Regions from separate parts of the Streptomyces sp. STAM6 genome, predicted to be linked through region 2. Evidence: predicted binding sites of a transcription regulator. Region 2 holds the regulator's gene; the other holds the start of a gene.
What was found. Region 2 encodes HrcA, which represses chaperone genes, less so after heat shock. Its sites were predicted from a motif close to TTNGCACTCNGNNNNNCNGAGTGCNAA; they were not measured.

Region 1 (3,673 bases), on a different contig from region 2:
GAAGCCGGTCGACCGGATCCGGTCGGAGGGCTACTGCGCCCACGGGCGGTCGTGGCGGGTCAACGAGGTCACCTACAACGGGTGGGGTTCCGGCCATGGAACGCCTCGGGCGGCGGTGAACTGGTGGGTCAATGTGAGCAAATGGGGCCACCGGGAGATCGTTCTGGACCCGAACCTGCGTGACATAGGCGCCGCGGCGCGCGGCGGGGCGGCCGATCCGGCGGGGGCCGGGTTCAGCGACGCGGGCACGTTCGTCGTGACCTTCGGGGTCTGCGCCTAGGGCGTGTTGCGAAAGTGGCGTCGTCCGCCCGGGGGGCGGGGCCGGGGGCGTGTGCGCCGGCGGCGGAAACGCCCGAGGGCGGCACCCCCTGGGAGAAGGGGTGCCGCCCTCGGTCAAGGACGGTGATCAACCAGAGGTCGATCAGAAGTCCATGTCACCGCCCGGCATGCCGCCCGGAGCGCCGGCAGCGGCCTTCTCCGGCTTGTCGGCGATGACGGCCTCGGTGGTGAGGAACAGCGCCGCGATGGAGGCCGCGTTCTGCAGAGCGGAACGGGTCACCTTCGCGGGGTCGAGGATGCCCTCGGCGATCATGTCGACGTACTCGCCGGTCGCGGCGTTCAGGCCGTGGCCGATCGGAAGGTTGCGCACCTTCTCGACGACGACGCCGCCCTCGAGGCCACCGTTGACGGCGATCTGCTTCAGCGGGGCCTCCAGCGCCAGCTTCACCGCGGCGGCACCGGTCGCCTCGTCACCCTCGAGCTCCAGCTTCTCGAAGACCGAGGAGGCCTGCAGCAGGGCCACGCCACCACCGGCGACGATGCCCTCCTCGACGGCGGCCTTGGCGTTGCGCACCGCGTCCTCGATGCGGTGCTTGCGCTCCTTGAGCTCGACCTCGGTGGCGGCACCGGCCTTGATGACGGCCACGCCGCCGGCCAGCTTCGCCAGACGCTCCTGGAGCTTCTCGCGGTCGTAGTCCGAGTCGGAGTTCTCGATCTCGGCGCGGATCTGGTTGACGCGACCGGCAACCTGGTCGCTGTCACCGGCACCGTCGACGATCGTGGTCTCGTCCTTGGTGATGACGACCTTGCGGGCGCGGCCCAGCAGGTCCAGGCCGGCGTTCTCGAGCTTGAGGCCGACCTCCTCGGAGATGACCTGGCCACCGGTGAGGATGGCGATGTCGTTCAGCATGGCCTTGCGGCGGTCGCCGAAGCCCGGGGCCTTGACGGCGACGGACTTGAAGGTGCCGCGGATCTTGTTGACGACCAGGGTCGACAGGGCCTCGCCCTCGACGTCCTCGGCGATGATCAGCAGCGGCTTGCCGGACTGCATGACCTTCTCCAGCAGCGGAAGGAGGTCCTTCACGTTGCTGACCTTGGAGTTGACGATGAGGATGTACGGGTCGTCGAGCGACGCCTCCATACGCTCCATGTCGGTGGCGAAGTACGCCGAGATGTAGCCCTTGTCGAAGCGCATACCCTCGGTGAGCTCCAGCTCCAGACCGAAGGTCTGGGACTCCTCGACGGTGATGACGCCTTCCTTGCCGACCTTGTCCATGGCCTCGGCGATGAGCTCACCGATCTGGGTGTCGGCGGCGGAGATGGAGGCCGTGGAAGCGATCTGCTCCTTGGTCTCGACATCCTTCGCCTGCTCCAGCAGCGCGCCGGAGACGGCCTCGACGGCCTTCTCGATGCCGCGCTTCAGGGCCATCGGGTTCGCACCGGCGGCGACGTTGCGCAGACCCTCGCGGACGAGCGCCTGGGCGAGGACGGTCGCGGTGGTCGTACCGTCACCGGCGACGTCGTCCGTCTTCTTGGCGACTTCCTTGACCAGCTCGGCGCCGATCTTCTCGTACGGGTCCTCGAGCTCGATCTCCTTGGCGATGGAGACACCGTCGTTGGTGATCGTGGGGGCGCCCCACTTCTTCTCGAGGACGACGTTGCGACCCTTGGGGCCCAGGGTCACCTTGACGGCGTCGGCGAGCTGGTTCATGCCGCGCTCGAGGCCGCGCCGTGCCTCCTCGTCGAACGCGATGATCTTGGCCATGTGAAGTGGTCCTCCCGGACGGGGTGGAAACGCAAACGGACCGTGCTGGTGCCCGCGACGGACGGCCTGCGCGCCCAGTGGTTCCTTGCCCCACTCGGCCTGCGGACCTCACCGACCCGATCCAAGTTCTGTCACTCTCACCTTCAGAGTGCTAACGCCAATGATTAGCACTCGACCCTGGAGAGTGCAAGGCCGCTCCACGGGAGCGTCGCCGGGAGGATGGCGGTCGGGCGGCGGGAGGGCGCGAGCGGCGCCCGCGGATCGGCCCCCTCCGGGGGCCGTCCCGGGCATGCGCGAGGGGCCCGCATCCCTCCTCGGATACGGGCCCCTCGACGCTGCTGAAGTCGATGGTCGATCGAACGCGCGGCTCTCAGCCGGCGGCGAGCTTGACCATGTCCGCCTGCGGACCCTTCTGGCCCTGCGAGATCTCGAACTCGACCCGCTGACCTTCTTCAAGGGTGCGGTAGCCGTCCATCTGGATCGCGCTGTAGTGGACGAAAACATCCGCACCACCGTCGACCGCGATGAAGCCGTACCCCTTCTCCGCGTTGAACCACTTGACGGTGCCCTGAGCCATGCCTAACTCCCCTATTACTGGCCCTTGCACAGGACCGCACTTCGCGGACCCGGGTCAGACCTCACCCACTGACAGTTCCCCTATGCCCAGGGGGCATGGGGAGACCCCATGAGCGTGCGCCGGAACGCGTCGACCGCCGCTGAATGTATCTGCCCAACTGCCGTCTGCAACAGGTCAATCGGACGAGAATTCCGAGCACGAGTGAACGGAAAAGGTGGCCGAATTCGGCGGAACCCCGGGCAAGTCGGGCCGGGCAAAGCGCGCATATGGCGCAAAATGCAGGGGTACTTTGACTGCATCTTGTCGCGCCGGGCTGCATTTTCATATGCACGTGACATGGGCTGCGGCGGGGACTTCCCCAACTCTACCGCGCTCAACCATGCAGAATTGCCCCCTCCGCTTCTCTCGCGGAGGGGGCAATCGTGGTGACTCTGCGTGTCCGCAGGGGCTGCGGCGGGACGGTTCAGCAGCCGCCGGCCACGGCGGGAATGATCGAGACGCCCGCACCGTCCGGCGTGGCGGTACCCAGACCGTCCTCGAAGCGCACGTCGTCGTCGTTGACGTACACGTTCACGAACCGGCGCAGCTTGCCCTGGTCGTCCAGGACGCGGGCGGCGATGCCCGGGTGGTTCTTCTCCAGGGACTCGATGACCTCGGAGAGGGTCGAGCCCTCCGCCGGGACCTCGGCCCGACCGCCGGTGTAGGTGCGGAGGATGGTGGGGATGCGGACATTGACGCTCATGCGAGGCCAGCCTCTCGGAAAGAGTCCAGGTTGGGGCTGATGACCGCGGACATGCCCGTGGTGGGGGCCACCGCGTCAAGGGTCTTGAGGCCGTCACCGGTGTTGACGACGACCGTGGTGAGGGCGGGGTCGATGACGCCGGCCTCGATCAGCTTCTTCGCGACTCCGAGGGTCGTCCCGCCGGCGGTCTCCGTGAAGATGCCCTCCGTGCGCGCCAGCAGCTTGATCGCGTCCACGATCTGCTCGTCGGTCACGTCCTCGACGGCACCGCCGGTGCGGCGGCAGATGTCCAGGACGTACGGGCCGTCCG
Region 2 (3,673 bases):
AGACTTGCGCCGCGATACGGGACTCCTTGGAGCCCGGCACCAGGTGGTCCACCAGGACACCCAGCCGGGCGTCCGGGCCCGGACCGAACTCGCGCACGATGGCCGGGAGGTCGTCGACGCCCTCCAGGTACTCCACCACGACGCCCTCGATGCGCAGGTCGTCGCCCCACACCCGCTCCACCAGCTCGGCGTCGTGGCGGCCCTCCACATAGATCCGCCCGGCGCGCGCCACCCGCGCGCGGGCGCCGGGGACGGCGATCGAGCCGGAGGCGGTGCGGGAGGGGCGCGCGGCCGCCGCGGCCGCCGGGCGGACCAGGGTGACCGTCCGCCCCTCCAGCAGGAAGCCGCGGGGCGTCAGCGGGAAGACCCGGTGCTTGCCGAACCGGTCCTCCAGGGTCACCGTGCCCGCCTCGCAGCCGATCACGGCACCGCAGAAGCCCGTGCCGACCTCCTCCACCACCAGGTCCGGCTCGGCGGGCACTTCGGGCACCGGCGCCGGACGCTTCCACGAGGGCGTGAGGTCAGGGTCGTAACTGCGCATTCGCCAGACGCTACGACACGTGGAACCGACGGGCCAGTTCCTCGCGTTGGGCGCGGACGAACGCCGCGTCGACGACCGCGCCGTGGCCCGGTACGTACACCGCGTCCTCGCCCCCGAGCTCCAGCAGCCGGTCCAGCGCGGCCGGCCAGCGCGAGGTGATCGCGTCCGGCCCCGCCTGCGGGTCGCCCGACTCCTCCACCAGGTCGCCGCAGAACACCACCTCGGGGGAGCCCGGCGTGCCCGGCACCAGCAGCGCCAGGTCGTGGCCGCTGTGACCGGGCCCCACATTGGCCAGCAGCACCTGCCGGCCGCCCAGCTCCAGCGTCCACTCGCCGCACACCAGGTGGTGCGGCAGGACCAGCACGTCGGTCGCCTCCACGGCCTCGCCCTCGTCCACCCCCTGGTTCACGGCGTCCTTGCGCAGGGACTCCCGCTCCCGGGCCATCAGGGTGTCGACGCCCACCGCGCCGTACACCTCCGCCCCGGCGAACGCCGCGGTGCCCAGGACATGATCGAAATGGGGGTGACTGAGTGCGATATGCGTCACTCGGCGGCCCCCGAGCATCGCCTGCACCTGCGCACGGATCTCGGCGCCCTCGCGCAGTGTGGCGCCCGTGTCGTACAGCAGCGCACAGTCCTCGCCGACCACCAGAGCGGTGGTCGCGTCCCAGACCGGGAGCCTGCGCCGGCCCACCCCGTCCGCGAGACGCTCCCACCCGAAGTCTTCCCAAGCGACGTCCATACAGCGACGCTATCTGCAATCGACCAGCCGCGGCGCGCGGTAGCGTGGTCGGCCGCCCTTGCTAGGGGCGTACCCCGGCGCCGTACACTGGCGACGGGATTGCTGGCACTCGGGCGTTGCGAGTGCCAGCGATGAGGAAGCGACCGGAGCCAGCTGGAGGTGTGCGCCATGCTCAGCGAACGCAGACTCGAGGTGCTGCGCGCCATCGTCCAGGACTACGTCGGCACCGAGGAGCCCGTCGGCTCCAAGGCCCTCACCGAGCGTCACAAGCTCGGCGTGTCGCCGGCCACGGTGCGCAACGACATGGCGGTGCTGGAGGAGGAAGGGTTCATCGCCCAGCCCCACACCAGCGCGGGCCGCATCCCCACCGACAAGGGCTACCGGCTCTTCGTCGACAGGCTCGCCGGCGTCAAGCCGCTGTCGTCGCCCGAGCGCCGGGCCATCCAGAACTTCCTGGACGGCGCGGTGGACCTCGACGACGTGGTGGGCCGCACGGTGCGGCTGCTGGCGCAGCTGACCCGGCAGGTCGCGGTGGTGCAGTACCCCTCGCTGACTCGTTCCACCGTGCGTCACGTGGAGCTGCTGTCGCTGGCCCCGGCCAGGCTGATGCTCGTCCTGATCACGGACACGGGCCGGGTGGAGCAGCGCATGGTCGACTGCCCCGCGCCGTTCGGCGAGACGTCCGTGGCCGATCTGCGGGCGCGGCTGAACAGCCGCGTGGTGGGGCGCCGCTTCACCGATGTGCCGCAGCTGGTGCAGGACCTGCCCGAGTCCTTCGAGCAGGAGGACCGGGGGACCGTCTCCACGGTGCTGGCCACGCTGCTGGAGACCCTGGTGGAGGAGACCGAGGAGCGGCTGATGATCGGCGGTACCGCCAATCTCACGCGCTTCGGGCACGACTTCCCCCTGACGATCCGGCCGGTGCTGGAGGCTCTGGAGGAGCAGGTCGTGCTCCTCAAGCTGCTCGGCGAGGCCAAGGATTCGGCCATGACCGTACGGATCGGGCACGAGAACGCCCATGAGGGGCTCAACTCCACGTCCGTCGTCGCGGTCGGCTACGGTTCGGGCGACGAGGCAGTCGCCAAACTCGGCGTGGTCGGACCGACCCGCATGGACTACCCCGGAACGATGGGAGCGGTACGCGCAGTGGCACGTTACGTCGGACAGATCCTCGCGGAGTCGTAAGTGGCCACGGACTACTACGCCGTACTCGGCGTACGCCGCGACGCGTCCCAGGACGAGATCAAGAAGGCCTTTCGTCGCCTGGCACGTGAGCTCCACCCGGACGTGAATCCGGACCCCAAGACGCAGGAGCGCTTCAAGGAGATCAACGCCGCCTACGAGGTGCTGTCGGACCCGCAGAAGAAGCAGGTCTACGACCTCGGCGGCGACCCGCTGTCGGCCTCCGGCGGCGGTGCGGGCGCGGGCGGCTTCGGCGCCGGCGGCTTCGGCAACTTCTCGGACATCATGGACGCCTTCTTCGGGACGGCGTCCCAGCGCGGGCCCCGGTCGCGGACGAGGCGCGGCCAGGACGCGATGATCCGGCTGGAGATCGAGCTCAACGAGGCGGCCTTCGGCACGACCAAGGACATCCAGGTCGACACGGCCGTCGTCTGCACCACCTGCTCGGGCGAGGGCGCCGCTCCCGGTACCTCCGCCCAGACCTGCGACATGTGCCGCGGCCGCGGTGAGGTCTCCCAGGTGACCCGGTCCTTCCTGGGCCAGGTCATGACGTCGCGTCCGTGCCCCCAGTGCCAGGGCTTCGGCACCGTGGTGCCGACGCCCTGCCCCGAGTGCGCGGGCGACGGCCGGGTCCGCTCCCGCCGCACGCTCACGGTCAAGATCCCCGCAGGTGTCGACAACGGCACCCGGATCCAGCTCGCGGGCGAGGGCGAGGTCGGCCCGGGCGGCGGCCCCGCCGGCGACCTGTACGTCGAGATCCACGAGCTGCCGCACCCGGTCTTCCAGCGGCGCGGCGACGATCTGCACTGCACGGTGACGATCCCCATGACCGCCGGCGCGCTCGGCACGAAGGTGCCGCTGGAGACGCTGGACGGGGTCGAGGAGGTCGACATCCGGCCCGGTACGCAGTCGGGGCAGTCGATCCCGCTGCACGGGCGCGGTGTCACCCACCTGCGCGGCGGTGGACGCGGTGACCTCATCGTCCACGTCGAGGTGCAGACGCCGTCGAAGCTGGACCCCGAGCAGGAGCGGCTGCTGCGGGAGCTGGCGAAGCTGCGGGGCGAGGAGCGGCCGACGGGGCAGTTCCAGCCCGGGCAGCAGGGTCTGTTCTCCCGGCTGAAGGACGCGTTCAACGGCCGCTGAGGTCCCTCGGGGGCCTCGCGGCGCGGGTCCGGGCACGGTGGCGCGGAACCGGATTCGGCGGGGCG

Region 1: a site for HrcA is predicted at 2,209-2,235, ahead of groL (chaperonin GroEL). Genes of this name have one in related genera too.

What each region holds. Positions count from the first base shown of each region.
Region 1 is NZ_JBUEFZ010000013.1:23,770-27,442, forward strand. It holds gene ACY34K_RS17515 (CAP domain-containing protein) at 1-280, shown strand, start outside; gene groL (chaperonin GroEL) at 422-2,044, opposite strand; gene ACY34K_RS17525 (cold-shock protein) at 2,415-2,621, opposite strand; gene ACY34K_RS17530 (MoaD/ThiS family protein) at 3,085-3,363, opposite strand; gene thrC (threonine synthase) at 3,360-3,673, opposite strand, start outside.
Region 2 is NZ_JBUEFZ010000004.1:277,849-281,521, forward strand. It holds gene ACY34K_RS07935 (DUF3097 domain-containing protein) at 1-541, opposite strand, end outside; gene ACY34K_RS07940 (MBL fold metallo-hydrolase) at 552-1,283, opposite strand; gene hrcA (heat-inducible transcriptional repressor HrcA) at 1,452-2,468, shown strand; gene dnaJ (molecular chaperone DnaJ) at 2,469-3,608, shown strand.